2 linked regions of the Sporocytophaga myxococcoides genome follow. The protein of the gene in region 2 interacts with the protein of the main gene of each other region in a pairwise test. Links are inferred from orthologs where the notes say so. Each region holds a gene or a part of one and is shown on either strand. Other genes may lie near its edges. The genes, in order: MYP_RS23065 and MYP_RS09830.

Region 1 (15,166 bases), on a different replicon or contig from region 2:
GCCATACTGATCAGCCACAATGTCATACCAAGTCCAGAACCAGAAATTGCCTGAGGTAATGCACTTAACGGAGGATATACTGTCCATCCACCACCTGCAGGACCTGTTTCAATAAATAAACTGATCAACATTATAACTCCTGATACAAAGAAGAACCAGTAAGATAACATGTTCAGGAATCCTGAAGCCATATCTCTTGCTCCTATTTGTAAAGGAATTAGGAAATTACTGAAAGTACCACTCAACCCAGCAGTCAATACAAAGAATACCATGATTGTTCCGTGCATTGTAACAAGTGCCAGATAAAATTCTGGATCTAATTTTCCATTCTGGATCCATCCACCCAATATAGGCTTCAGCCAATCAAAATTAGCATCCGGATAAGCTAACTGAAGTCTGAAAAGTAATGATAAACCGCCTCCGATAATTGCCCAGATAATACCTGAAATCAGATATTGTTTGGCAATAACCTTGTGATCTTCGCTAAATACATACTTTTTAATCCAAGGTAAATCATGGTGATCATGTTCATGATCATCATGATGGTCGTGCAAATGACTTTCGGCTACAGACATATTATTAGAAAATATTTATCGATTTTAGTGAGAATTTAATGAAACGCTAGTATTGTTAGATACAGTATCTGCCGGTGCTGAGGTAGATGTAGTATCTTTTTTAGGTGCTGATGATGCTGGAGGGGCAGGATATAGACCTTTGCTCTTTTCATCAACCTTGGATAAAATATACTCAAGGTTAGATTCTGACCATGGTTTTTGTGCTGCATACCAAGCTTCATATTCTTCAGGCTCTTCTACAACGATAACATATCTCATTGCAAAATGTCCTCTTCCGCATACTTCAGTACAAGCGATTTCATAATTGAATTTTGGATTGCCAAGCTCATCCCTCATTTCCTGAGTTGTTTTGGTTGGTGTAAACCAAAACTTAGTTGGAAGTCCAGGAACTGCATCCATTTTTAGTCTGAAATGAGGAGCAAAAACACTGTGAATAACATCTCTTGCTCTTATTTTAAATAATACAGGATGGCCTTTAGGAATGTGAATTTCACTAGGTAAAAAATCGTCCTTAGAATTAGGATCATTTAAATTCATACCCATTTCGTTGGTGGCATCTATTAATTTATAATTATAACCACCAAACTTTTTATCCTTACCTGGATATCTTACCTGCCATGCAAATTGTTTTCCCATTATTTCAACTACCTCTGCATTTTCTGGTGCTGGTCTTGTAATTGCAGACCACTCTTTCCAGCCAAAATAAACCAGGATAGCCATTACAATAGCAGGAATTACTGTCCAGATGATTTCTAATTTGTGATTATCAGGATAGAAATATGCTTTTCTTTCTTCTTTGAATTGATATTTAAATACAAAAGAAAACAAGAAGATATTTGTACCAATAAATGCAATTATCAAAATAGTCATTGTAATCCAAAACATTTGGTCAGTTCTTACTCCATGTTCAGAAACTGCCTTTGGAAGGAAAAACTTTGACGCAGGTACTGAATACCAAATAAACAATGCTGTAGAAACAACGAAGAAAGCAAGCAGTAAAAATGCATTAACTTTATTGCTCGTTCCTACTCTCCTGGTACTAGCTCCCCTGACAATATCAATGAAGGTCTGAATCCTGAATACCAGGAAAAGAATAGCAAGGATAAGAACCGCAGCTATGCTTATATATAATCCTAACATTTTATCTTAATTTATTAATTAAAGTTAAATTCCTAATTAAACTACGTGATGGTGGATACTTTCTTCAAGCATTGGATGGTTTTTAGCAACTAACGATGCTTTTGACAATCCAGTCATTATAAAGAAAACAAATATACTTCCGAATACTAATGCCAATCCTAATTCGATAAACAAGAAATTAGCATCCAAACCACCTTCATGTTTCAAAATCGGAGGAGTTAACATGATATAGAAATCCAACCAGTGACCAATAATAATAGCTACAGCAACTACCTTTAGAATTATCCTTTGTCTCTTAGCATCTCTAGTCATTAAAATCAAGAAAGGGAAAAGGAAATTAATTATCAGATTGAGAAAGAATATAGGACTATATATATCATTCTTTAATCTTTCAACATAATAGTACGATTCCTCTGGAATATTAGCGTAATAAATAAGTAAAAATTGTGCAAACCATATATATGTCCAGAATATACTGAATGCAAACATGAATTTACCTAGATCATGGAAGTGATTTTCATTTACAAAAGAAAGGTAACCTGCTTCCTTAAGCGCTACAGTGATGTAGGTAATAAATGCAAGACCAGTTACAAACCAACTTGCCAGAACATACCAACCAAACATTGTACTGAAGAAGTGAGGATCCGCTGACATAACCCAATCCCATGCAGAAGTAGAAGAAGTTATTCCCCAGATAATAAGGAAAATTGCTGACCAGAATATACTGCTGTCGTGATATTTCAAATCTCCATTTAAATCCTCATTTAAAGAATTTGTCCTTAATTTAAACCATACTAAGAACCACAGGATGAAGTATGCAAATAATCTGAATATATAGAATCCTTTTCCTAAATACCAGGTTTTACTAGCGATAATAGGATCATATTCCGGATTAGGAGTTTTACCGTCTGCTAAAAACGGATTGTACAAACCATCATGATACCAGTGAAATAAATCCTGCTTGAACAAAAAGAAAAGAGCAATCGTAGATATGGCAGCAAACGGAATGTAATATCCGAAAGCCTCTGGAACTCTTTTTATAGCAGCAGACCAACCCGCCTGTGCGATGTAATTAAAGGCAATAAAGAATACACCTATAACAGCGATACCAGTAAAGAATATACTGTTGTGCCAAAGGTTTTTAATTACTCTTAAAGCAATACCGGTTGCACCATGATGTCCACCTTCAGCATGCTCTCCTCCCCCATGATGATCAGCTGCGGAATGCTCTTGAGCGTGTGCATCATGACCACCATGATGTTGAGCTGAAGCAGCAACTGTTTCTTTAGAATGACTGGCTCCATGAGCTTCTTCATGCCCGTGACTTCTTGAGCCTATTACAAATATTCCTATTAAGGCCAATACAAGACCGACCACAAAGGTTGTTATAATTTTCTTTTTAGCCCCGCTTGTAAATTCAAATTTTTCTTCGACTACCATGAGTTAAAAATTTAATGTGTTTTATTGTTGCGCTTCAGCTTTTTGTAAATTTTCTTTTACGTAAGAAACAATCTTCCAACGTTCTTCCTGATTTAACAGGCTACCATGAGCTCCCATTCTTCCTTTACCCCAAGTGATCACGTGGAATATGTGTCCAGGAGTCGCATCCTTTATGGAACCAGTAGTTAAATTAGCCACACCTTTTAAAGCATCGTTTACAGGTCCATCGCCTAGTCCTGTTTCTCCATGGCAGTGAGCGCAAAACTTAACATAAAGAATTTTTCCCTCTTCTATAGTTTTATCATTAACCTTCAATGGGTTTAGAAGAGTCTTTGATGCATAATCAAGGCAATCTTTAGGAAGACGATATGGCAAAAAACCACCATCATTAAACCTAACCGTATTAGCAGCAGGTTCTCTCATATTCATTCTATGAGGATTGTAAGGATTTGAGTTATAAAACTCTCCAGTATCACTATCGTTTGAATTTAACCACAACCCCGCATCTGTATCAGTAATCTGACTTAGTGGTTCATAAGCCACTGAGTAGTACATGTTTGGAGCAAATTCTACATTTGGTTTTTCATGTGTTCCTATGTTCTCAAATTTCTTCTGATCAACACAAGAAGAAAAGATAACACTAAGGACTAAAAATATATATGTGTATTTATAAGCGTTTCTCATGTCCGAAAATAATATTAATGATTTTCAACAATTTTAGAGTTTACTTCTGAAGCTCCTGTCTGTTTGAATAAATTGGTAAGAGCATCTTTATCCATTTTATTTTTATCCAGATCAATAACAAGAAGAAATTTATCATCCGTACTTCTTCCATCGAACATGAACGGGTCATGTCCCCACGGCTTAAGATTGCTGATAACCAAGAAGGTTGCGACCATACCTAATGAAGCTAATAATATTGTAAGCTCAAAAGTTACTGGTATAAAATGAGGAAGCGGAATATATGGCTTACCTCCGATATCCATAGGCCAGTCATAGCCCATAGTACCAATAGTTAATAATAATGCGCAGATTGTCCCGGTTAATCCAAATAGAAACGCTGCAATTGGAAGGTTTGATGGTTTATAACCTAAAGCATCATCTAAACCGTGTACAGGAAATGGTGTATAAGCCTCCTGAATTTTAACTCCGGATGATCTTAATGTGCCAACCGCATCCATCAGTACATCCTCGTCGTTAAATACTCCTATTATATAGTTTGTGCCTTTTGACATATTCCTTATTTAGTATCTTTTTTTGCAGATGATGATTTAATAATTGCTTTTACCTCAGCCATATTTACTACAGGGAAGAATTTAGCAAATAAAAGAAAGAGAGTAAAGAACAAACCGAAAGTGAACAGATAATCACCGATATCATAAAGTGTAGGTGAAAAATATGCCCAGCTAGAAGGTATGAAGTCTCTTGAAAGCGAAGTAGCGATGATTACAAAACGCTCGAACCACATTCCAATATTTACAACTATCGAAAGAAGGAATGTCCATGCAATACTTCTTCTTACAGTTCTGAACCAGAATAACTGAGGAGAGATTACGTTACAAGTCATCATAGACCAGTATGCCCACCAATAGTCATCTCCGAACGCTCTGTTAATGAATGTATAACTTTCATATGGAACATGAGAGTACCATGCGATAAAGAATTCTGATAAATAAGCAATACCAACGATAGAACCTGTTAGTACGATAATTTTATTCATCGACTCCATATGCTCTACAGTAATATAATCTTCAAGTCTGAATACTACTCTTGTAATAAGCATTAGCGTCAACACCATCGCAAAACCGGAGAAGATCGCACCTGCAACGAAGTAAGGAGGGAATATTGTAGCGTGCCAGCCAGGGATTACTGAAGTTGCAAAGTCCATACTAACAATTGTGTGAACTGACAGTACAAGTGGTGTAGAACAGCCAGCAAGTACTAAGCTAACCGCCTCGTATCTTTGCCATGCTTTAGCAGAACCGTCCCAACCTAAACTCAAAGCACCATATACAATTCTTCTAACTCCGGTTGCTCTTTCTCTGATTGTCGCAAAATCTGGAACCAGACCAATGTACCAGAATACCAGCGAAACAGTAAAGTAAGTACTGATCGCAAATACGTCCCATACAAGAGGAGAGTTAAAGTTAACCCAAAGAGATCCAAATGCATTAGGCAATGGAAGTGCCCAATATGCAAGCCATGGTCTACCCATGTGAGCCACGATAAAACTTGCAGCACAAATAACCGCAAAGATTGTCATCGCTTCAGCAGCTCTGTTAATTGATGTTCTCCATTTTTGTCTGAAGAGCAAAAGGATTGCAGAGATCAGCGTACCTGCGTGACCAATACCAACCCACCAAACGAAGTTGGTAATATCCCAAGCCCAACCCACTGTTTTATTCAATCCCCACATTCCGATTCCTTTCCACCAGGTCATCCATAAACAATATGAACCATAACCTAGGGTGATTAAAGAAAGTGTGAATGCCATGATCCACAATTTAGTAGGTTTATTCTCTACGTGCCTGCTTATATCCTGAGTAACATCAGAGACAGTTTTGCCCCCTGTTACCAGAGGCGGTCTTACGGGCGAAGTAACTTGCATATTTTTTATATTAAAAATCTGTAATAGGTTCTAAATTAAGAATTTCTGATTTTAGTTAGATACAAAATGTTTGGTTGAACATTAAGCTCTTCAAGGACTGCATATGATCTTTCTGCATTTTCAACAGCATTATCTTTGTGTAGTCTGCTTTCAGTATCATTTCTGTCACCGAATATAATTGCATCTGTAGGACATGCTGAAGCACAAGCGGTAACGATTTCACCATCAACTGGTCTTCTCTTCTCCATCTTAGCTTTAAGCTTTCCTTCCTGAATTCTCTGTACACAGAAAGAGCATTTTTCCATAACTCCTCTTGATCTTACAGTTACATCAGGATTCAACACCATTCTACCAAGGAAGTTGTTCATGCTGACGTTCTTGTCAAACTCCTCGTTTTCGAAATATTTAAACCAGTTAAATCTTCTTACTTTATATGGACAGTTATTTGCACAGTATCTTGTTCCGATACATCTGTTGTAGGTCATTTGGTTCAGACCTTCGCTGCTATGAGTAGTAGCGGCAACCGGACAAACTGATTCGCAAGGTGCGTGATTACACTGCTGACATAACATTGGCTGGAATGTTACTGTCGGATTCTCTGCAGCTATTTCAAGGTCTTTAACTCCTGATTCACTCTCAAAATATTCACCTGTCTTATCTGTCTCAGCATCACTGCTATAATAACGATCGATACGGATCCAGTGCATCTCTCTTCTGTTCAGCACCTCTTTTCTACCAACTACAGGAACGTTATTTTCAGACTGACAAGCTACTACGCATGCTCCACAACCAATACAAGAGTTAAGATCTATGCTCATTCCCCATAAGTGGTTTGGCTTCTCATGCTCATACCAAACTGTTATCTCAGTTGGCTTCTTTTCTCCATAGAGGTTAGTATGAATCATTGGCTTATACCTTCCTGCCCCAGCATCTTTTTGATATTCTGCCAGAGAAGCATCCTGAATAATTGGACGAGCCATTACTGTATGATGCGTTTGAGTCTGAGCTATTTTCCTCTCATCACCAGTTTTAGCAAATGTTACAACACCAGCATTCAAATCAATTCTGTTTCCTTTAACTTTGATTAAAGGATATGCATTCTTTCCTACCTCGTTTCCACATTTACCAGCTTTAGTTCTTCCATATCCAAGAGCCAATGAAGCAGTATTATTTGCCTGTCCTGGTTGAATTAACACTGGAACTTCAATGCCTGTATTCTTTCCATCAACTGTAAGAGCTACAACATCCCCTTGGCTGATATCCATTTCATTAGCCATTTTTTTAGGAATAGCAAGATAGTTATCCCAAGTAGCTTTAGAAACAGGATCAGGTAATTCATGTAACCATGGGTTATTTCCAGCTGAAAGCGAACCGGATCCCAAACCTACTTTATAGTATAGACTTAACTCTATACCAGATGTAGCTTTATAATTTTTATTGATATTCTCTTCAACTTCACCTAAGTTAACATTTACAGCACTTGCTGCTTCTGCTGAACTTGAAGACTGAATTTGATATACTCCATCGCGAAGGGTTTTATCCCATAATTCCTGGAAATTACCACCAGTCAATCTTGACTTCCAGTTATTCTGCAGGTATGTGTAGTAATCTGTTTTGTTACCTGACCAGATCAGAAGTGACTCCTGAGCAACTCTGTTACCTTTAAATATTGGAGTAATAGTAGGCTGTGTTAAGCTGAAATATCCTTTTTTAGGTTCAGCATCATTCCAAGATTCAAGAAAGTGAAGATCCGGACATACATAATCTACTTCAGATGCAGTTTCGTCCATACGATCACTAAAGGAAATTTTTAGTGAGATTTTCTTTAATGCTTCTTTCAGCTCAGCCCCTTTTGGATGATCGTAAACAGGGTTTGCTCCGTAAAATATAACAGCACCAACCTGACCAGCTTTAGCTTCATCAATAAATTTAAGGATAGCCTCATCTCTTCCCTGTTTTTGGAAAGAAGGCGTACTTAATTCAATAGTTTTACCGTAATTGCCTAATTCACTATTGATTTTATTTACTAGAAGCTGTACGTAAGGATCATTTGATCCACTTATAACTAATGATTTTCCTTTTGCTTGTAATAAATCTGCTGCTGCCTTTTTAATTACATCATGGTTAGGTGATTTAACATTTAATCCTCCAACAAGAGCATTGTATAAAGCTGCAACGTAAAGTCCTTCTTCAGAAGGTTTGATAGGTAATCTTGTATCAGCATTACAACCGGTAAGCGACAAATTGCTTTCGATCTGATAATGCTTACTCATTGTTTTCTTATTAACACTTAATTTTCTCGTTTTAGAATATTGTTTTGCATATTCTATCGGAGAAATCCATGTTCCTAAAAAATCAGCACCAAAGCTCACGATGACATCTGCTGCACTAAAGTTATAGGAAGGAATCACTCTCTGTCCAAAAGACAGTTCATTTGCTTTAAGGATACCATCTGCTGATAAAACATCATAGACTACATGTTCTGTAGCTGGGTATTTCGCCTTAAATTCTTCAATTACCTTTTTAGTAGTAGGACTTAAAATTGTCTGAGAAACTATTTTAATAGATTTCCCTGAAGCCTGAGCTGCAGTTAACTTATCAATGATTTTTTTATCAAGGGAAGCATACTCAGCAACCGACTTCACTTTTACCGCCTTACCTTCCTCAACAAAAAACTCTAATCTTTCAGTATCATATAAACTTAGAACAGAAGCCTGCACCCTTGCACTTGTTCCTCCCATTGTAATTGGAGAAAGTTTATTTCCTTCAATTTTAATAGGCCTTCCTTCTCTTGTTTTTACCAAGATGCTGCAATATTCGCCACCCTCCTGATAAGTAGATGCATACCAGTTTGCAATTCCCGGATCAACATCATCAGGTTTGTTTACATATGGAATAACTTTTTTCACAGGAGCCTCGCAAGCAGCAAGGGAAACTGCAGCAACACTAAAGCCTAATAGTTTCAAAAAATCTCTTCTGTCTGGAGCATCAGAAGCATCATTGCTTCCTTTTTCCTTTACAGATAAAAATTCAGGGAACTCATTATGCGCATGCTTTAAAAATTCTGGATCGTTGGATAACTCCTCAATTCCTTTCCAGTATTTTTTATTGTTATCTTTCATAAGAATCTATATAAAATGAATTAGGCTTCTAAATTGATTAATAGTGACATTTTGAACACTCAAGACCTCCGATTTCTGCAACTTTTAATGGACCTTTCTTAGAATGAAGTTCCATCAGCTTGTCATAATAAGCATTGTCTTTTCCGTTCACCGCAGTCTCTCTGTGGCAATTGATACACCATCCCATAGTTAAAGGTGAGTGTTGTCTTACTACTTCCATTGTGTCGATCTGACCGTGGCATGTTTTACATTCTATACCACCTACTTGCACGTGCTGAGCGTGGTTGAAGTAAGCAAGATCAGGAAGGTTATGTACTCTTACCCATTTAACCGGCTTATTTGAATTGTAAGCATCAACAACCTTTGCAATTCCATCCTGACCGAATCTTGGGCCACTCTTGATATGAGTGTGGCAGTTCATACAGATATTCAAAGATGGTATGTTTGCTTGTTTTCCTTTAGTTACTCCCGTGTGGCAATAGTTACAATCGATTTTGTACTGACCTGCATGAAGTTTATGAGAGAATGGAATTGGCTGGATTGGAGCATATCCCTGATCAACACCCACATATAACATGTTATTCCAGCAAGCTCTAAGGGCTAATGCAACAAAGATGATACCTACTATAGAAAGGAATCCTTTGCTTTTTATTACTTTAATAACATCAAATTTTTGATTTACTATTTCCTGATCTGCTTCTGTCAGTTTTTCTTCTTTATCCTTCAGGTATCTTTTCAATACTGACAGGAATACAACTAACATTACAAGAACCAATACAAGAACGATGATGATCAGAATTAGTATGATACCTGAATATCCACCTTCGTCATTAGAAGCTTCGGTTGTAGTAGTAGTTTCTTCTCCAGCTGTCGCTTTTTTGGCAGGTCCTTTCCCTTCTTCCTCTACTACATATGCTACAATATTTTTAATCTGGTCTTCTGAAAGTTCAGGGAAAGATTTCATTTCAGCTTTACCAAATTTGTTGTAAAGCTCAACAGCATACGGATCGCCGCTTGCAATTACTTTCTGTGAATTGTGAACGAAATTGACTATCCAGCCAATTTGTCTTCTTTTGGTTATACCTTTCAGCGCGGGCCCAACAACTACGTCATGGACGGCGTGACAAGCCTTACAATTTGCTTCAAATAACTTTGCACCTTCAGCCACCTTTTCTGGATCAGCTCCTGCTGCTGCAGGTTTCTCCTGACCATTCGATGGTAAACTGACAAAAAGTGAAAGAAAAAGTAATAACAAAGTAATCGCCGAGCGATTGATGGTATTGGTTAAGGACATGTTAAAATTAGTTTTATCCGTTAATTTGGGCATACTCTTTATAAAGTCGCACAAATCTAGTATGGGAATTGAATTTATCAAAAATGTTTTCAGAGCAATTTTAATGAAAATATAACCTTAGGGAACCTTCCGATAAATTACACCTGAATATCAAATGATTATATTTTAAAAACTCAAAAAATGGCCATAATTTAGAATGATTTTAAATAACATTTTTCCACAAAAAATACTAAACTTTGTGGACAACTCCTTTTAAAAGTTTATAAATCAAATAATTAACCCAAAACAACAATTTTTAATGACTAAACCTCATGATTTCAACCCATTATGATTTTCAACTTCAGAAAATAACATCTTCAAAAACTTACCTATTTCTTACATGATTCAAAAAAAATGTGTATAAGTTTTTTTACCTCAAAATGTAAAATGTGACCTACATCATCATTTTGTTTTTTTGAAAAGTTAACTTTGAACAGAATTAAAAAACTTGGGGTTTTTATAGGAGAATTTTTATTTTAAATGGAAATAAAATCAGACTTTAATTTAAAGAAATACAACACTTTTGGGATAGATGTCATAACAAAAGGTTATACTCAATTCAAAAATGAGAGTGAGTTATTAGAAATTTTGGAAAATGAAGAATATAAAACGCTACCCAAATTAGTACTTGGCGGAGGAAGCAATATTCTTTTTACAAAAGATTTTGACGGACTGGTATTGCATAACCTGATAAAGGGTATCGAAATAATTGGACAAAATGACACTTCTGTTTATATTAAGGCAGGAGCTGGAGAGCTTTGGCATGATCTTGTATTATTTACAGTAGCACGAGGTTTTGGAGGATTGGAAAACTTATCGCTGATTCCTGGCAGTGTCGGTGCTGCTCCTATCCAGAATATAGGGGCATATGGAGTAGAACTTAAAGACTGCATGGAAAGTCTGGAAGCTATCCATATAACAACCGGAGATAAAGCAATCTTTACCAATCAGGATTGTTTATTTGGTTACAGAGACAGCATCTTTAAGCAACATTTTAAAGGGAAATTTATCATCACCAATGTGATTTTTAAACTGGAAAAAAATCCCCACCTGAATATTTCTTATGGAGCTATTACAGATACATTAAAAGAAATGAATGTATTTAAGCCCACTGTTAAAGATGTTAGTGATGCAGTTATCCATATAAGAAAATCAAAACTTCCAGATCCAGGAATAATTGGAAATGCAGGAAGTTTTTTTAAAAATCCTGAAATTCCTGAAAAGCAATTTGAAAATCTCAAGCTTCAATATCCCAACATACCTTTTTTTCCATGCGAACCTGGAAAAGTAAAAGTTCCGGCAGGTTGGCTGAATGAGCAATGTGGCTGGAAAGGAAAAGTTATTGGAAATGCAGGCGTTCATAAAAATCAAGCACTGGTTCTTATAAATTGCGGAAATGCTAGTGGAGAGGAAATCAAAAATCTTTCGTTAGAAATTAAAAAATCAGTATCCGAAAAATTTGGCATTGAATTGGAAACTGAGGTTAATATTTTATAATATTAACCTCGGCTGACATCGTCAGGAGTGAAATGAGGCAACTCTCCTTTATATTTTTCGACCTCTACACCAAACTTCCTTAAAAAGTCTACGCCTTCATCACTCGCTATACCTTTATATTCAGCATATGAATGAAGGAAAATGACTTTGGAAATTCCAAGACTGAAGATAACTCTGGCACATGCAATACAAGGGGATAATGTTACATAAATTGTTGATCCTTTAATTTTTGCGCCATTTTCTATCGCATAAATAATTGCATTTTGCTCTGCATGCAAAGCTAGAGAACAGCTCCCTTTAGAATCCCGGGGACAACCTTCTACCGGCCATTCTTCATCACAATTATGTGTGCCGGCAGGCGGACCATTATAACCAATGGATATAATTCTTGTATCTTTGGTCAGCACCGCTCCTACTTGCCGTTTTACACAGTGAGATCTTTTGGAAAGATTTACAGCCAATTCCATGTAAATATCATCAAAAGCAGGTTTTTCCATCAGAGTATTTTAAACAGGGATTAAATATTAAAAAAATCTTTCAATATAAATCAAAAGATTGAAATTTATAGAAAGACAATTGATTCAGTAATAAACAGGATTTTTCAATAGCTAACGATTAATTAGGCTTTACCACAAAATTAATTAATTACCATTGAACTTTTACAGACCAGCCTTCATTATTTGATAAAACTTTCCATACTCCTCTTATTTGGTTAACTTTGCCTTTTATTTCATTATTATAAATTATGCTCTCAATAAACAATCTGTCTTTCTATATAGGTAGTCGACCACTTTATGAAGATGTTTCTCTACACATAAAGCCTAAAGACAGAATTGGACTCATAGGCGCCAATGGAACGGGAAAATCTACATTGCTTCGTCTTATTACCGGGGAGTACAAGCCTGACAAAGGGGATATTTCCAGGAGTGGAGAATGTACTATTGGTTTTCTTAACCAGGATCTTCTATCTTATGATTCCCAGGAGAGTATACTTCACGTAGCCATGCAGGCATTTGAAGAAGCTATGGCCCTTCAAAAGAAAATTGATGAAGTATTGAAAGAAATGGAGGTCGATTACAAGGATTCCCTAGTTGACAAACTAACTAAACTTCAGGAAAGATTTGAAGCTTTGGATGGCTATTCAATTCAATCCAAGGCTGAAGAAATACTAGAGGGACTTGGTTTTTCTACTAAAGATCTTGAAAAGCCTTTAAAAACATTTTCAGGAGGCTGGAGAATGCGTGTTATGTTAGCTAAACTACTTTTGGCAAAACCTTCTCTCCTTCTTCTTGATGAGCCTACCAACCACCTTGATCTTCCATCTATTCAATGGATAGAGAAATATCTTGAAAATTATGAAGGTGCTATTATTGTGGTGTCTCACGACAGATACTTCCTTGACAATACAGTAAAAACGGTGGTGGAAGTAGCCCAGCAAAACCTTCATATTTATGCCGGCAATTATCAATTTTACCTTGAAGAAAAAGCTCTAAGGGCCGAGATTCAGAAAGGTGCATTTGAAAATCAACAATCCAAAATCCGCCAGACGGAGCGCTTTATAGACCGATTCAAAGCGAAAGCATCCAAAGCTCGTCAAGTGCAGTCTCGTGTTAAATCTCTGGAACGAATGGATTTAATTGAGGATGTTGTGGAGGAAAATGCGAGAGTAAATTTCCGATTTAAATTCAGCAAAAATCCAGGAAGAACAATTCTTTCTTTAAAAAATATTTCAAAGTCTTATGGAGACCTTAATATATTGAAGAACACACATGCTATTATTGAAAGAGGGGATAAAATAGCATTAATAGGCGCAAATGGAAAAGGGAAATCCACACTTTTAAGAATCATCGCAGGTACTGAAAATATAGAAGGAGAAAGAACAGAAGGACACAACGTCCTTCAGGGATTTTTTGCGCAGCACCAGCTTGAGGCTCTAAACGTTAATAACTCTATGCTGGATGAGCTTAAAGAAGCTGGCAGTGACAAATCAGAGTTAGAGCTCCGTACGATACTCGGATGTTTTCTTTTTTCCAATGATGATGTTTTCAAAAAAATCAAAGTCTTATCAGGAGGGGAAAAATCAAGAGTAGCACTTGCCAAAACTCTTATTTCAGAAGCAAATTTTCTTTTGCTGGATGAGCCAACCAACCATCTGGATATTGTCTCTGTAAATATTCTGATACAGGCGCTTCAACAATATGAAGGCACCTATATTGTCATTTCACACGACCGACATTTTGTTTCACAGGTAGCAAATAAAATCTGGTTTATTGAAGATAATGAAATAAAAGAGTATCCTGGTACATACGAAGAATACTGTTACTGGCAAGAACAAAGAGTTAAGAATTCGGTAACTGCGCCTGTAAGTTCTTCCGTTCCAAAAAAGTCAGAAGAAAAGCTTATAAAAAATATTACTGAACCAGGAAAGGAAATACAAAAAGAACTAAAGAGTTTGCAAAATCAGCTGGAAAAAACGGAAACAAGGATTACAGAACTGGAAAATAAAAAAGCAAAAGTAGAAGAAGAACTGGCTAAGCCGGACGTTTATAGTAATGTTCAAAAACTTGCAGATACTAATTCTAAATATGAATTGCTTCGTCAGCAACTCGAACAAGAACAGCAGAAATGGGATGAATATGCAGAAAAAATACAAGAGCTTGAAGACCAAAAATAGTATGATCAGAACTGAATTTTTAAGGAGACTTTTTAGTCTCCTATTTATTTCCAGCATTATTCAATTTGCCTTTAATAATAATTTACAATCTCAGGATAAGACTTTAATTACCCAGGATTTTGTATATGAAGAAGCGTTTAAAACAGTGTTGCTATATCCTGCTAATTCAGGAAACAATGATGAGTTAAATACTCCCATTGTCCCTTTAATTCAAAGTGTGCCACTGGTTCTGGAATTTGATGAATTAGGAGAAGGAGCATCTAGCTTATATCTTAAAATCATCCATTGCAATGCAGACTGGACTATTTCTAGCCTTAGCACAGTTCAATACCTTGACGGATATAACGAATATTTTATAGAGGATCGAAAGTCCTCAATAGGAACCCGAATTCCGTACACACATTACAAAACAACCTTACCTAAGGTAAGAGTAACAGGAAATTATCTTGCTGTTATATACAGAAGTGGAGATGAATCTGATATTATTTTAACCAAAAGATTTATTGTTTTTGATAGCAAGGTAGCTATTGCAGTAGAGCAAAAGCCTTCTACCGGGGTCAGCCAGCGCTTCACTCATCAACAATTGGATTTTAATATTTTGTATCCCAATATGGAAATTATAAATCCCAGAGGATCTATAAAGGTTGTGATTCGACAGAACAACAGGTGGGATAAGATTATTGACAATCTGCAGCCTTTGTATGTACAGGAAGATCTCCGTAAACTGGAATATAACTATTTTAATCTTGAGAACAATTTTCCGGGAGGTAATGAATT
Region 2 (15,470 bases):
GTTTGCCTTATGGAGCCAGTCACCGACTCATGGTAAACGTAGCAACCCACACACGTTCAAGAAAATTAGAATATATAGGTGAGATCAAAAACTTTATTAAGAAATATGATTTGTACATTCATGCATTATCCTATGCCCCTGCTTTTGTATTTAACTTTTTCGGATATGGTAATGAAACCCCTGGCAAAATTACAGGAATTGATTTCTATAGGGTACGTTTGTTGCATACAGTGATTAATCCAGCATTATCAAAAAATATCACCAGCTTCTTTAAAATAAATCTTGGACCACTTTATGAGTATTACAGAGTTGAAGACAACTCTGGCACATTGCTATCTGAAACACTTGGAGAGTCTAACCCTGAGATATACAAAGGTCAACAGTTCCTGGGCTTAAGAACTTCATTTGTTTTAGGGACAAGAGACAATATTTACAATCCTACAAGAGGCATATTATTAACTGCAGAAGCCAATATCAGCAAAAGACTCACATACACTAAAGGTTATTACAGACACTTTAAAAGTGAATTTGTAGTATATATTACACCTAACCTGCCCAAACAACTTACACTTGCCATGCGAATTGGCGTTGCTGCAACAGGAGGAGATTTTGAATTTTACCAGGGCAATAGTATAGGTTTAACACAAAACGTAAGAGGATACAGAAAAACAAGGTTCATTGGAGATGATTCTTTCTATCAGAATGTAGAATTACGAGGAGAACTTTTCAACTTTAATGCATACATATTTCCTGCAAAAATCGGTCTAATGGCCTTATTGGATAATGGTCGTGTATATGTACGGGGAGAAAAATCCAGAGAATGGCATACATCTTACGGTCCAGGAGTGTGGATGTCGATCTATGACAGGTTTGTAATGAATGCAACCTATGCTTTTTCAGAAGAAGACCAGTTATTTAATTTCAGGCTAGGATTCTTCTATTAAAAAATGCGTGAAAATATTATTCGTGACAGTAAGATTCCCAATCCTGTAATACCTTTAATATCTTTTCTTCAGTAAGCGGTTTAGTAAGAAATTCACGAACCTTAAACTTTTCTATTTGCCTTATATCATTCTCATTAGAAGAAGTGGAAAGCATAATGATGTTAATATTTTCCTTATTAGGAAGATTTAGAGTATTAAATTCTCTCAGAAACTCTATTCCATCCATTACAGGCATTTTAATATCAAGAAAAATCAGATGAGAACAGTTATTAAAATTCCTGCAAAATTTGTGGACATACTCCAGCCCCTCATATCCATTGGTGGCTGTGGTTATATTACTTGCTACGTTTAATTTTCTAAGAAGACGTTGATTTATGAAATTGGTAATATTATCATCGTCTATCAAAAGTACATTTTCAATTTTCATGCATAATGGAAGTTTATGGTTTTAAACCCCAAAGACTGCTAAAGTAATTTATTAACAGACAATTGTGAAAAATGTTTATAACTTTACTTTCTATTCTGAGCAGAATCAAAAAAATAATTAAATCTAAGGTCCTTAATAGCTAATATAATTAAATTTCCCCCCTAATCTCCCCCACATCCCCCACAGCTGCTACACGAGCTTCCGCAGGAACTACCTCCACTGCCACAACCCGATGAAGAACCATCTCCTCCCAAACTGTTACTTTCATTACCTGCATTCCGTGCAGAAATAAATGTAGGAGCAAGTAATAATGGACCCGCCATAAAATATTTCCAATCCCAATCCTCAATATTTATATGATCATGAGCTGTTGATGCTTTGTAAAAGTCAGGAATAGTTTCTTTTAATATTTGTTTAGTAAGACGTTTGAGAAAAAATATAGTCAATATAAGATAAGCTATTAAAAATACTACCAACCAGAACACAGGCTTTTCTCTTGATATTCCTGTAAAGAGCCTCACAGTACCTGACATGAACACCATTGATATGATTGCAAAGTTCATGTAGTATAACCTTCCAAAGAATTTTGATTTGATATAATATTTTTGAAATGCATCCATTGATCCCGCAATGGAAGAAAATACATGCCGCCCTTTAAGAAGTCTTAAAAGTTCATTATACTTAATTCTACTATGACTTTTCAGGGTCTCCTTTACCACAAATTCATAAATGTTCTCAGCTACAGACTTTGCTTTATTCTTCAATCTGTATTTCTTACTAACATTAATCTTATCTTCTTCAATCATTCGACTCACTATGCCATCAACAAATGGTGACAGATCACAATTTTCAGCATAGATTAACTCAACCGGTGTAAGTTTTTTTAAGAAAGCATATTGAGGTAGTTTATTCAAAAATTCTGACTGCTTTCTCTTATTATAAAAATCCAACAAGCTAAATGATGCCCCACAGCCCAATAATAACATCCACATATAGTACGGATTACCAATTTGTATAACCAGAGGTCTAAACAAATAATAACAAGGCGTTGCAAGAATGACAAAGGCAAAGATGCCTATTAATAAAAAAGTCCTTAAATTAATTGAAGCTTTAGGTAAAGAAAGTGGTCCGTATATATCCGTGTAATTCCATATTTCTTCTGGTTGCTTCCCGAAAGTCTCTTCATATATCACCTTCGTTCTCTCTTTAGCGGCAGCAAATTTCCTATGGTCTTTACTATTATGAGTCGACGGAACATGCTCAATCTTTCTGCCTAACAGATTACAGAATTCATTATAGGACTTTGTAAACACAAGGTGCTGGTGCCAAACAACATCCACTATTTCTGATGGAGATACCATTTTGTCAGAGGTTGCAGCCAGGTACATAAACTTTTTGTATTCCAATATAGCAGACATGGCAAAATTTATTGTCCACTTATTTTCATTTGCAAGGCGGGTAGAAAAACCATAAACATCTGTGGGTTCATCAAGTGCAAAATTTTCGACGCTTTTCCACAATGATGTATTAAATACAATTGACATAAACAAGTCTCAATAATTCAGTAGAATTTTACTTTAGGCGATTCAATAAAGTTACAAAATAAAAGAAAAACACCTAGTGTTCTAAAATCACTCTATATCAAAAAAAATTATACACTGATGCCTAAAAAACTGAACTTAAAATAGCAGGAATCGATCAGGCTGGATGAGTCCTGCTATTTCTCAGGGCAAATCTATTGCTCAGCTATCTTTTTAACGATTTCCAATGCCTTTGGAAAGGTTTTATTAAAATACTCCTGATATTGATTGGTTACATCAACTTCCACATTAAGCTCAGTTATACCATCATTCTCAGAGAGGAAATAACTTTCCTTTGCTCCTTCCCAATCTTCACTTTCTTTTGATTTTGGCTGTTCCTTGCCTTTTAAAATAGTTCCCAGATGTCTGAAGGTCATTTGATCATTGGGTTTCTTTGTTTCTATCACACTAAACATGCCATCGCCCTCAGAAGTCAAAAATTTTATTTTACTTCCTTCTTTCCAATCGCTTTCTGCATATGAGCCTGGACTAAATGCATCTGTCCATTGGCGGTATGAAACATCAGACCAAAGTGCATCCCACACTTTATCTTTTGATGCATTAATTTGTACCGAAAATTTGAGTAATGTCAACGTAACCATAGAAATATCTTTACTGATAAAACAACTTTTGATTTCAAACTGGTTTCAATTCTTTTTATTTATAACTATTTGGATTTATCAAAGCTTACCATCCAACTGGTCCCGAATTTATCTTCACACATGCCAAAATAAGAACCCCAGAATGTATCTGCTAAAGGCATAGAGACTTTTCCTCCCTCCGATAGGGAACTAAAAACTTTATCCGCAATAGATTTGGAATCGGCACTAAAACTTAGGGTAATATTACTGACAACCGGGACTTCACCATATTCAGGATTTGAATCACAGCCCATAAGTATATTTTCTTTTTCTTTATTGATTGGAAGAGAGATATGCATGATTCTGTCTCCAAACTTTGTATCTATTTTAAGATCTTCAGAAGGAGGCATGTCCTTATATTTCTGAATAGTAATAAATTCACCGCCAAATACGGATTTATAAAAGTTAAATGCTTCCTGGCAATTACCGTTGAAAGTCAGATAAGGGTTGATTAATGACATTTGCGTTATAAATTAAGAGTTAAATACTAATACAAAGTAATCTTTCTTAAGTTAAAAAACAGGGGTAAAAAACGACATTTGTAAAGGCCATTTCAGCAAATCAATTCGAAAAACAAACTAAAAGCCCATGAACATTTCTAATCAGGAACCGTCTTATCTAAAACAAAAAAGGGCTATCCTTATTCGGAATAGCCCTTCTAATATTAGTCATCACAAGAATTACATGTGCAACGCTCTGTTCTCAGTAGCAGCAAGACATGCCTCTTTAAATGCTTCCGTATATGTCGGATGTGCATGAGACATTCTTGAAACATCTTCCGCAGATGCTCTGAACTCCATTGCCACAACAGCTTCTGCTATCATATCAGCAGCTCTCGGACCAATGATATGTACACCAAGAATTTCATCTGTCCCTTTATCTGCTAGAACTTTTACAAAACCATCCGTATCCATACTTGCTCTTGCTCTGCCCAATGCTTTGAATGGAAATGATCCTGTTTTATATGCTCTTCCCTGCTCCTTTAATTGATCTTCAGTAAAACCTACTGCAGCCACTTCAGGCCATGTATAAACTACCCCTGGAATCAGATTATAATTAATATGTGGTTTCTGACCAGCCATGTATTCAGCGACAAACACTCCTTCTTCCTCGGCTTTGTGTGCAAGCATTGCACCTCTGACTACATCACCTATTGCATAAATACTAGGAACAGAAGTTTCCAAATGATCATTTACAGCAATTCTTCCTCTTTCATCCAGCTTTACTCCTGCTTTCTCCAGACCTAAGCCTTCTGTATAAGGCCTTCTTCCTACGGATACAAGACAATAATCTCCTTTGAATTCAACTGAATTACCAAGCTTATCATCTGCTTTTACGGTTACTTCTTTTCCTTTTACAGTAGCACCTGTAACTTTATGATTGAAGTAAAATTCAAAGCCTAGTCCTTTTAATACCTTTTGCAACTCTCTTCCAAGAGCTTTATCCATTGTAGGAATAATTGAATCTAAGTATTCAATAACCGTAATCTTTGTTCCCAGTCTTGCATAAACAGAACCTAGCTCAAGACCAATTACACCACCTCCTATCACAATCATGTGCTTAGGAATTTCTGTAAGATTAAGCGCTTCTGTAGAAGTAATAATTCTTTGCTTATCGATAGCAATTGACGGCAAAGAAGATGGTTTTGAACCTGTAGCAATAATTGTCTTCTTAGTGGTGATGGTTTTGTTTCCATCAGCTCCGGCTATCTGAATTGTATTTTTATCCAGGAATGAACCAAGACCAGTATAAACATCAATTTTATTTTTCTTCATTAAAAAGTTGATGCCCTCTACCGTTTTGCTCACGACATCGCCTTTTCTCTGTATCATTTGCTTAATATTCGCCTTCAGGTCTTTTAACTCTATACCATGCGATTTGAAAGCATGAGCTGCATTATGATAATGCTCTGAAGAATCAAGCAATGCTTTGGATGGTATACAACCTACATTAAGACAAGTACCTCCAAGCGAAGTATATTTCTCAACCAGAGCTGTTTTCATTCCTAACTGGGCACATCTGATGGCAGCAACATAACCGCCAGGACCCGAACCAATAACTACAACATCATATGTCATATGATCAGAAATTTAAAAAGTTAAAATTGTGAAATGTTTTATTCGAAATATCTGACAAACTGCCTCAGGCTTCTTCGCTCAATATTGGCATTTTCGTCCTTTGCAAAACTTATAATCTCGCCATCCCTGGCATCTATAACAACGTGCAGGTAATAAATATTCCCTTCAAAAGCTTCCATTCCTCCACCTGCTGTACCTTCAAAGCTCTTTCCTCTTCCCAGAACATCTGTATAAGGTATAACAGCTGTATATGCAGCTGTACTATCAGATACTTTTATCTTTTCTGTAATCTCCGCAAAATCTGTCAATTTATACTTCTGAGTATACTCTTCAGAAACATATTCGAATGTTTTGAAAACACGTTTCAGTTGAAGCGTATCTATATTCAGTGTACGATCCTTCAGAGTCTGAGCTTTTGCTGCAATAGATTTGAAATACTCCTTATCAGAAAAACTTGGCTCCAGCTTTTTATAAGCAATCAACTTGCTAATCTGCTGAATGGCGACAATAAAGTCCCCTTCAATAGGTGCAGATACTGCTGTCCGGAATTTATAAAACGGCCTCTCAAAATTTTCTGACAAAGCCAGTTCAAAATACCCATGCTCTTTAGCATTCCATAATACAGATCTTGGGTCTACCTCAGGGCTAAGTTTTCCAAGAAGAGGATTTTTCTGAGACCTGAGAGAAGAAAATTCGAGGGTAAAATATTCTGTATTTTTTGCAGCATACAATTTCCTCACTTGTGAAAGGTCCATGAATTCTATTGAAATGGAATCCCAATATTCAGGGACAATCGACTTCAACAAATCATTATTTCTTTTGCCCCAGGCTTGGGTTGTATCTGCAAGTACTACAATTAGTTTTCTTTCCTTAATTTTCCTGGCATCACTCGCCTTTATGTCAAAAATCTGAGCACGGCCTTGTGATGATGCGAAAATCAGAGAAAGAAAAACTAATAGCAGTCTGAAATACATATTTCTTATATACCTAATAATAATCTTGAAGGATCTTCAAGAAGTTGTTTTACTCTCACAAGGAAACCAACAGACTCTCTTCCATCGATGATTCTGTGGTCATATGAAAGCGCTACATACATAATCGGACGAATCACCACTTGTCCGCCAACAGCAACAGGTCTTTCAACAATATTGTGCATTCCAAGTATGGCAGACTGAGGAGCATTGATAATTGGAGTAGAAAGCATAGAACCGAAAATTCCACCATTTGTGATAGTGAAAGTACCTCCTGTCATTTCATCAATAGTAAGCTTATTGTCTCTCGCACGTCCAGCAAGTCTTACAACTTCTTTTTCTATCTGATCAAAAGACATTGACTCCGCATTACGGATTACAGGAACTACAAGTCCTTTAGGTGCTGAAACTGCAATTGACACATCACAGAAGTCGTTATAAACGATTTCCTCCCCCTCAATGTAAGCATTTACCGCAGGGAACTCACGAAGAGCCAGACAGCATGCCTTAGTAAAGAAGGACATAAAGCCCAAACCTACCTGATACTTATCTTTGAACTGATCCTTATACTTGGCTCTTAGATCCATGATTGGCTTCATATCTACCTCATTAAAAGTAGTTAGCATCGCTGTTTCGTTTTTCACAGCTACCAATCTTCTTGACACAGTCTTTCTCAGACTTGTCATTTTTTCTCTTCTCTGGCTTCTTGCGCCGCTTTGAACCGAAGGTTTAGAAGTTTCTGCAGGTTTCGCAACCGGAGCACTTTCCTTTTTCACTGCTTCAGCATTCAAGGCATCTTCTTTAGTAATTCTTCCATCCTTGCCTGTACCTGCTACTGCAGTAGGAGAAATACCTTTTTCTGCAAGTATCTTACCTGCAGCAGGTGAGGTATGCCCTTTAGCGTAGTCAGTATCTCCTGTAACAGGAGCAGCTGCAGTTTTTGCTCCCGCCTTGACACCTGATATTTTACAAATCGCAGCTCCAATCGGAAGAACAGCTCCCTCCTGAGCAATAATTTCTAATGCACCGGAAGCTTCAGCTGTAAGCTCAAAAGTTGCTTTATCAGATTCCAATTCGCAAAGAACTTCTTCAGCAGCAACTGCTTCTCCATTCTTTTTAAACCATCGGGCAAGTGTTACTTCTGAGATCGATTCTCCAACAGTTGGAACCTTCATTTCTATGACAGAACTTCCTGAAGTTTGAGCAGGAACTTCTTCTTTTGCGGCTTCTTTAGGCTTAGCTTCACTCTTGCCACTTGGCTCAATTTCGCAAAGAAGTCCGCCAATTACGACAGTTTCGCCTTCTTTCGCTTTGATACGAAGGATACCTGCCGTTTCAGCATTTAATTCAAAGGTCGCTTTGTCCGACTCAAGTTCACAAAGAAGCTCATCTGCATTAACAAAGTCCCCGTCTTTCTTATTCCATCTTGCAACCGTTACTTCTGATATAGATTCCCCGACTACCGGGACTTTTATTTCTAAAGCCATTCTCTTTATTATTTAGTGAAAAAGGTTATTAATTCAATTATTATGCAAAAGCTTGTTGTACAAGGTCTTTTTGTGATTCATTATGAGCTTTCAGGTACCCCACCGCAGGAGAAGCAGCCTCATCTCTGGCAACTACATCTATATCGGCTTTCTTATACAGATTTCTCAATATATACTCCCATGCTCCCATGTTTACCGGTTCTTCCTGAACCCAAAGGACTTTGGCACCTTTGTACTTATTAAGAACAGTATTCAACTGATCCTGAGCAAGTGGATATAATTGCTCAAGTCTTACGATAGCAACATCGCTTCTCTTATTGTTTACCTTCTCTTCAAGTAGATCGTAATAAACCTTTCCAGTGCACAATAAAAGTTTTTTCACTTTTTTAGGATCTGCCTCTTTGTCGTCAATTATCTCTCTGAACTTTCCACTTGTGAATTCACTCATCGGAGAAATTACTGCAGGGTTTCTTAACAGCGATTTAGGAGACATAACGATCAAAGGCTTTCTGAACGGCCAGGTCACTTGTCTTCTCAAAGCATGGAAGAAGTTTGAAGGCTCAGTTATGTTTGCAACAATAATGTTATAATCAGCACCTAGTTCTATAAATCTTTCCAGTCTTGCACTTGAGTGTTCGGGGCCTTGTCCTTCATAGCCATGTGGCAACAGCATTACAACTCCATTCTGCCTTTGCCACTTGGTCTCGGAACTTGAAATAAACTGATCAATCATTACCTGCGCTCCATTGGCAAAATCACCAAATTGTGCTTCCCAGATCACTAGCGCATTAGGATTGGCCATTGCATAGCCATACTCAAAACCAAGAACAGCGTTTTCAGAAAGTAGTGAGTTGTAAATTCTAAAGCTTTTCTGGTTATCTGCAATGTTATTAAGAGTAAAGTATGGCTCATTTGTTTCAGCATCTTTCAGAACAGCATGCCTGTGAGAGAAAGTACCTCTCTGAACATCCTGTCCGCTTATTCTTACAATCTTTCTGTCAAGAAGAAGCGAACCATAAGCAAGTAATTCAGCACTAGCCCAGTTCAATACTTTAGTTTCAAAGAACTGCTCTTTCCTTTCCTTAAGAAGTTTTTCAATTTGCTTCAAAGGCTTGAAACCATCCGGAATAGTTGAAAGAGCATTACCAACTTTATCGACAGTTTCCTGTGAAATAAATGTTTCCGGTGATTGTTCAAAATCAGCAGGAGTAGAGCGTCTTAGCTCTTGCCACTCTTTCTCCATTTTCTGGAAAGTATATGGAAGAGCTTTTTGCTTCACCTGATTCAAACGATCCTGAAGCATCTCTCTAAACTCCTTATCCATATTTTTCGCAAGTTGAGCATCAACATCACCCTTATCAATAAGTTTTTTGTTGTATACTTCTCTTGGATTCGGATGTCTTGCAATAATATTGTACAGAGATGGCTGTGTAAATTTAGGCTCATCACTTTCATTGTGACCGTGTCTTCTGTAGCACACCATATCAATGAAAATGTCTCTCTGGAATTTTTGTCTGTATTCTGCTGCTACCTTCATACAGAAGACCACGGCTTCAGGATCATCACCATTAACGTGAAGTACCGGAGCATCTATGATTTTTGCGACATCTGTACAATAGATACTGGAACGCGCATCATCAAAGTCTGTAGTAAAACCAACCTGATTATTGATCACAAAGTGGATTGTTCCACCTACATTATACCCCGGAAGCTTAGACATCTGAGCGATTTCATAAACAATTCCCTGACCCGCAACAGCAGCATCACCGTGAATCAATACCGGAAGGATTTTTTTGTAATCGTATTTATAGATTCTGTCTGCTTTTGCTCTTACATAACCCAGAACTACAGGATCTACAGCCTCAAGGTGAGAAGGGTTGGGAGCAAGCTTCAGATAAACTTTCTTGTTATTAACAGTAGTAACCTCACTTGAATATCCCATGTGATACTTCACATCGCCATCACCCATCGTAAGGTCTGGAACTGCTGTACCCTCAAACTCATTGAAGATATGCTCATAGGTTTTATTCATGATATTGGCAAGAACGTTTAGTCTTCCCCTATGTGCCATACCAATCACAACTTCTTCTACACCATGTTCAGCTCCTATATTGATTAAAACATCAAGAGCTGGAATTGTAGTTTCACCACCTTCCAGAGAGAATCTTTTCTGACCAATGTATTTCGTGTGAAGGAAGTTTTCAAAAACAACGGCTTCATTCAGTTTATAAAGAATCCTTTTCTTTTCCTCAGCAGTTAACCTATAATTGAGAGATTCCTTCTCTACTTTATCTTTAATCCACTCTAAAATTTCAGGCTCTCTAATATAAGAATATTCGAAGCCTATCGGGCCTTCATATATATATTTTAAAGTCTCAATAATTTTGCGCAAAGAAGCTCCTGGAATCCCCAATTGCTCACCTGCCTGAAAAGGAGTATCAAGATCAGCATCTGAAAGACCAAAATCCCTGAGATCGAGTAAAGCTTTTCTGTCTTTTCTTTCTCTTACAGGGTTGGTTTTAGATTTTAAATGGGCTCTGCTTCTATAGGAATGGATTAACTGACTGACTTTAATTTCCTTTAGAACTGCATCTGAAGAAACTGTTGCGCCCTTTGCGGCATGACCATTAGTTTTGCCACCATTTTCTCCGAACTTCTGAGTTGAAAAATCAAAACCTTCGAAAAATTTTTGCCAGCTGTAATCTACTGACTCAGGATTTTCTTTGTAGCTTTTGTAAAGTTCATCCAGGTAATCTGTGTGAGCATTACTGATATATGAATATTTTTCCATTTAAATTATAATTATTAAAGCAAATATGCAATTTTTATTCTAATCCACATAATCGAACATTCGCATGTTCAAATATCTCTATAATTCAATTAATTAACCTCTTACAAAGTCCTCCAGATACGCGAACTTTTCTGTAAGCTTTCCTCCCTTTGTTATAGTTGCTTTCTCAATTGTTCGATCCTTATCATCACCAAGAAGGTTCGGGAGTACATTTTCAATCAGTTGTCTTCCAAAGTCTTTACTTGCATCTCTCGCAAGTTCCCCTGGAAGATTATCAATTGCCATCACAGTTATATTATCATGATTTGAAAAGGCCAATTCCAACTCCCCTGTAAATGGATTGTAGTCATATACGGGATCATTTATCGTTGAAGGGCGTTTAGTACATGGTATAGAACCGTCTATATCACAGGTAATATCTGCAATGATCTTTATCCTAAAATCGTCTCTCAGCATATCTTCTTTGGTAAAAAGTGCTGGAGCCTTAGGATTCCAATATGCACCGGCAATAAGAAGATCCGTAACTTTTTCATATTTATAAAAAGTTGAATAAAATCTTTCAGGATGGCTATAAAACTCCTCCCCGGACCATGCCTCTCCATTTCTTTTTTTATGATAATCTGCAGATCTGAGTTGACAATAAACCGGATAAGAGAAATTTTGGGCCAGGAAATCAGAAGCTGAAACTTTGGCAATTTTAAGCTCCTTTAATATTTCAATCGCCCCATTACTTACTCTTCCACCGCCTGTTAAAGCAATTTTAATTGGAGGTAAGGTCACTTTTTTTAGTTCTTGTTTTAATTCCGAATAATCAAAACAAGCATAAGCCCTTTTCAAATCATACAGACCAAATCTTTGACCATATGTATAAAAAGCATTATAAGTACCAACAATCCCGGCATATCTGCCAAAAGCGATAATTCTGTTACTATTTTTATCTGTCAAAACCTCATAGTCAATAAGCCTGATTCTCTTTTCAAGGATCGTCTGCAATAATTTCTTATTGTGAGGTTGTTTCTTAATAGTATGAGAAAAAAAGAAATAGGTTTTATCATGAAGCAAAAGTGGAATAGGTACTTCTTTCACTCCAAAAAGAATATGACAACAAGATAAATCTTCCTGCAAAGGAAAACCAAGCGACTCATACTCAGAATCTTTAACACAACGTTCAGGACTAGGCTGAATAAAAAATTTAACAAAAGGATATTTTTCGCTTATTGCCTTACATTGTTCCGGTAACAAAGGAACTCTCCTGTCTGTTGGAATTCTGCCTTCTCTTAGAATTCCTATGTTTATCGTTTTCATGGCTAAATTAACATTTAAAAATCCTCATACGGACAAATTTTCCCTTGCTGTTTCATAAACAGGTCTAAATATCTTAATTTGCAAGGAAATTTGAACCTGAATTCTCTCAATATTTTATGTACAACAACAAAAAAGTCGTGGTAGTGCTGCCGGCATATAATGCGGAACTTACATTAAAGAAAACATTTGACGAGATTCCCTTTGATATTGTCGATGAAGTAATTCTTGTAGATGATGCAAGTAAAGACCAGACTGCAAAAGTGGCTAGGGAAATAGGGATAAAACATGTGGTTGTTCATACTCAGAATAAGGGTTATGGTGGAAATCAAAAAACCTGTTACGATACTGCCCTGAAACTAGGTGCTGATATTGTTATAATGCTACATCCTGATTATCAATACACGCCTAAACTGATTCATGCCATGACCAGCATAATCGGAAATGATTTGTATCAGGTAGTCCTGGGAAGCAGAATTCTCGGTAAAGGTGCTCTTAAAGGAGGAATGCCAATGTATAAATATATTGCCAACAGATTCCTTACCTTGTCACAGAATATTCTGATCAATCAGAAATTAAGTGAGTACCATACTGGTTACAGAGCTTTTTCGAAAACCGCACTGGAAGCAATAGCCTACCATAAAAACTCTGATGATTTTGTTTTTGACAATCAAATGCTTTCTCAGATTTTTATGGCAGGTTTTGAAATTGCAGAAGTTACTTGTCCAACTAAATATTTTAAAGAAGCTTCTTCAATCAACTTTAAAAGAAGTTCTATATATGGCTTAGGAGTATTGAAAGTTTCTCTGACTCACTTCTTCCACAAGCTGGGAATTATCAAATCTCCCATTTATTCAAAATAAATCATTATCAGGGTAAACGGCGATAGAATAAAAAGCCGTTTTTCCCTCCTATTTTTTCAACTCCCGGAGCTTTTTCCAGGTCTCCTTCACGTCCTACTTTGGTTATAAAATAGGCTGGCTTGTCTAACTTTCCTGTTAACAAAACATTTAAATCAACGGGATTTCCATTATTATATCCAGGTTTTCTTTGAGAATAGAAATATTGAGCATAACTCTTATACCCGACTACTTCAACATATACATCCTTTCCTTGCAAGCTTTCAAAAAATTCAATGGCAGCTGCCTGTGAATATTTTTCAACTTTGGGAACTACCAATGCCATTGACAGCTCTATAACTATCATTGTTGAACAACAGATTAGAATTGCTGCACGGGTAACCTGGTCCTTTGATAAAAGCACAAGAGCAACGATAACAGCAATCAGGTAAAAGGCCCCTGCAAGAGATTCAAAGCCGGACCAATGAACTACAGCATCCATGTTCGCTCTCGCAAAACGGTCTGGAAATAATTTATCCAGAGGTAATTTATCCTTAAACTTATAGAACAAAGGAAGAAGGATTAAAGCGAGGCTTACAGTAATGCCAATAACACCAAAACTTATATTAAAATACTTTTTTAAGCGCAACTTTCTGGTATCTATTTTATATAGGGCATAAGCAGCTAAGAAAGTAATCGGGAAATAACAGAAAGAAGAATAGTGCACTATTTTAGTTTTTACTATGGAAAACAAAATAAGTACAACTAAAAGAGAAATGGTTATCCATAACTTCAAATCCTTCTGTCTGTACGTGTCAGTATATACTTTACCAAATGATTTATAGACAAACAAGGAAGCTGGAAAACAGCCTAGTAACAATACTACAAAATGATAGTAAAACGGCCCCCCGTGGCCTGCATCCTGGGTTTTGAATAAACGAATCTGATAGTCTATAAACTCTTCAATAAACCAAAAACCGTTTTTAATAATTTCTAAGCCAAACCATAGAAAAGCAACCAGGCCTGCAGTAAAGAAAAACATCGCAATTTCTGTAAACTTGAAAACACCCGGCTTTCTTCTAACTGCCATAAAGGATAAAGAAACAAGTATAGCTATCAGCATTGCAACGGGGCCTTTAGTCAATACGCCCAGGCCGATAAAAATTCCGGCTAACAAAATTTCAACTCTTCTTTTTCCTCCTTTCTGATAATCCTCTGAAGCTACTAAACTCAGAAAGTAAATTCCCAGAAATATACAAAGGTTAAATAGTGGGTCAATAATTCCGGATTTAAAATAAAAATGGGGCAAAAAGGATCCGGCATAAAACATTACCCAGAACAACCCAAATTTTAAATCAAACTCTTTTGTTCCTATTTTAAAGATAGCAAGAAGAGTAATAATACCAATTATGGCATTCGGGAAACGCGCTGCGAATTCATTAAATCCAAACAAATGCATGCTTGCTGCTTGCAACCAGAAGAATAGTGGAGGCTTCTCCCAGAAAGGCTGGTAGTTGATTTGAACCCGGAAATAATCCCCGCTAAGAATCATTTCCCTTGAAGACTCTGCAAAGTTTATTTCATCCCAATCAAATAGATGCACACTCCCCAGAAACGGTAAAAATAAAACAGCCCCGGCCAGAGCAATTATAAGGTAATAGGGAAGATAACGCAGATACATAGATCTAGGAGTTTAGCTTATAAATTGGTTTATCGGCAAAAGGCTTATTCTTAAGACTGCTGTAATTTTCAAAATAGTAAATAACAATAACAGAAATCAATACTCCTATAGCAGCACCAAAGTATGTATCAATAAAGAAATGCTGCATCATATAAACCCTCGAAAGTGTAACCATAAATGCCATTACAAAATAAAATACCTGAACGATTTTATTCTTAGCAAAATAAGCGAGTACTATAAACAAAGTAAACGCGCCGGAAGAGTGTCCGGAAGGAAAGCTATGAAGGGAATATATTTCTATATTTTCTATATAATATAAATCAGGAACATCCTTCAGATAAGCTTTAGGTCTTAATACATCACTAAAAATTGTACGCTTTAGGCTTTGAACAATAATAGTGCTGACTATTAATGAAACACTAGCAACTATTCCATAATAAATCTTTCTGAAGAAAAGGATTATAATAATGCAGATAGGAAGAATTCCTTCACCAAACATTGTTATAATCTGGAAAAATTCGTCAAGGAATGGTGTGTGAAACTGATTGACAAAAATCTCAATCGGACCTTTAAAAAAAAGGAATAAGAGAACAGCTCCTGTTATTAAATACAGTAGAAATAAATAAAAGAAATATCCCGTATTTTTCAATACGTTTAACAAAGCGCTGCTCTCAAAATATATGTATAAACTAATTTATTCTATTAGCAGAAAGGCTAATTCTCATCGTT

Evidence for each region.
Region 1: the proteins of MYP_RS09830 (region 2) and MYP_RS23065 interact in binary tests that used the Escherichia coli proteins (3 or more experiments, as listed by UniProt). The link is inferred for Sporocytophaga myxococcoides from one-to-one orthologs.

What each region holds. Positions count from the first base shown.
Region 1 is NZ_BBLT01000013.1:119,722-134,887, forward strand. Bases 11,949-14,924 are described here. They hold MYP_RS23065 (ATP-binding cassette domain-containing protein), read left to right. Parts: upstream 11,949-12,460; coding sequence 12,461-14,389; downstream 14,390-14,924. Other genes in these bases: MYP_RS23060 (deoxycytidylate deaminase), read right to left, coding at 11,949-12,212; MYP_RS23070 (DUF5103 domain-containing protein), read left to right, coding at 14,391-14,924. Also shown: MYP_RS23015 (cytochrome c oxidase subunit I), read right to left, coding at 1-575; MYP_RS23020 (cytochrome c oxidase subunit II), read right to left, coding at 600-1,715; MYP_RS23025 (hypothetical protein), read right to left, coding at 1,752-3,155; MYP_RS23030 (c-type cytochrome), read right to left, coding at 3,177-3,839; MYP_RS23035 (DUF3341 domain-containing protein), read right to left, coding at 3,854-4,390; nrfD (NrfD/PsrC family molybdoenzyme membrane anchor subunit), read right to left, coding at 4,396-5,763; MYP_RS23045 (TAT-variant-translocated molybdopterin oxidoreductase), read right to left, coding at 5,799-8,885; MYP_RS23050 (c-type cytochrome), read right to left, coding at 8,923-10,179; murB (UDP-N-acetylmuramate dehydrogenase), read left to right, coding at 10,699-11,715; more of MYP_RS23060, read right to left, coding at 11,718-11,948; more of MYP_RS23070, read left to right, coding at 14,925-15,166. UniProt on the Escherichia coli protein: Genetic data indicate it may be involved in ribosome assembly or function.
Region 2 is NZ_BBLT01000003.1:458,792-474,261, reverse strand. What follows is about bases 7,969-11,248. They hold MYP_RS09830 (2-oxoglutarate dehydrogenase E1 component), read right to left. Parts: upstream 10,920-11,248; coding sequence 8,169-10,919; downstream 7,969-8,168. Other genes in these bases: MYP_RS09825 (NAD(P)-dependent oxidoreductase), read right to left, coding at 11,013-11,248; odhB (2-oxoglutarate dehydrogenase complex dihydrolipoyllysine-residue succinyltransferase), read right to left, coding at 7,969-8,128. Also shown: MYP_RS09870 (metallophosphoesterase), read left to right, coding at 1-944; MYP_RS09865 (response regulator), read right to left, coding at 961-1,371; MYP_RS09860 (hypothetical protein), read right to left, coding at 1,533-2,915; MYP_RS09855 (ATPase), read right to left, coding at 3,107-3,553; MYP_RS09850 (VOC family protein), read right to left, coding at 3,619-4,053; lpdA (dihydrolipoyl dehydrogenase), read right to left, coding at 4,273-5,670; MYP_RS09840 (hypothetical protein), read right to left, coding at 5,709-6,644; more of odhB, read right to left, coding at 6,650-7,968; more of MYP_RS09825, read right to left, coding at 11,249-12,224; MYP_RS09820 (glycosyltransferase family 2 protein), read left to right, coding at 12,341-13,084; MYP_RS09815 (ArnT family glycosyltransferase), read right to left, coding at 13,092-14,741; MYP_RS09810 (phosphatase PAP2 family protein), read right to left, coding at 14,746-15,390; MYP_RS09805 (hypothetical protein), read right to left, coding at 15,456-15,470. UniProt on the Escherichia coli protein: E1 component of the 2-oxoglutarate dehydrogenase (OGDH) complex which catalyzes the decarboxylation of 2-oxoglutarate, the first step in the conversion of 2-oxoglutarate to succinyl-CoA and CO(2).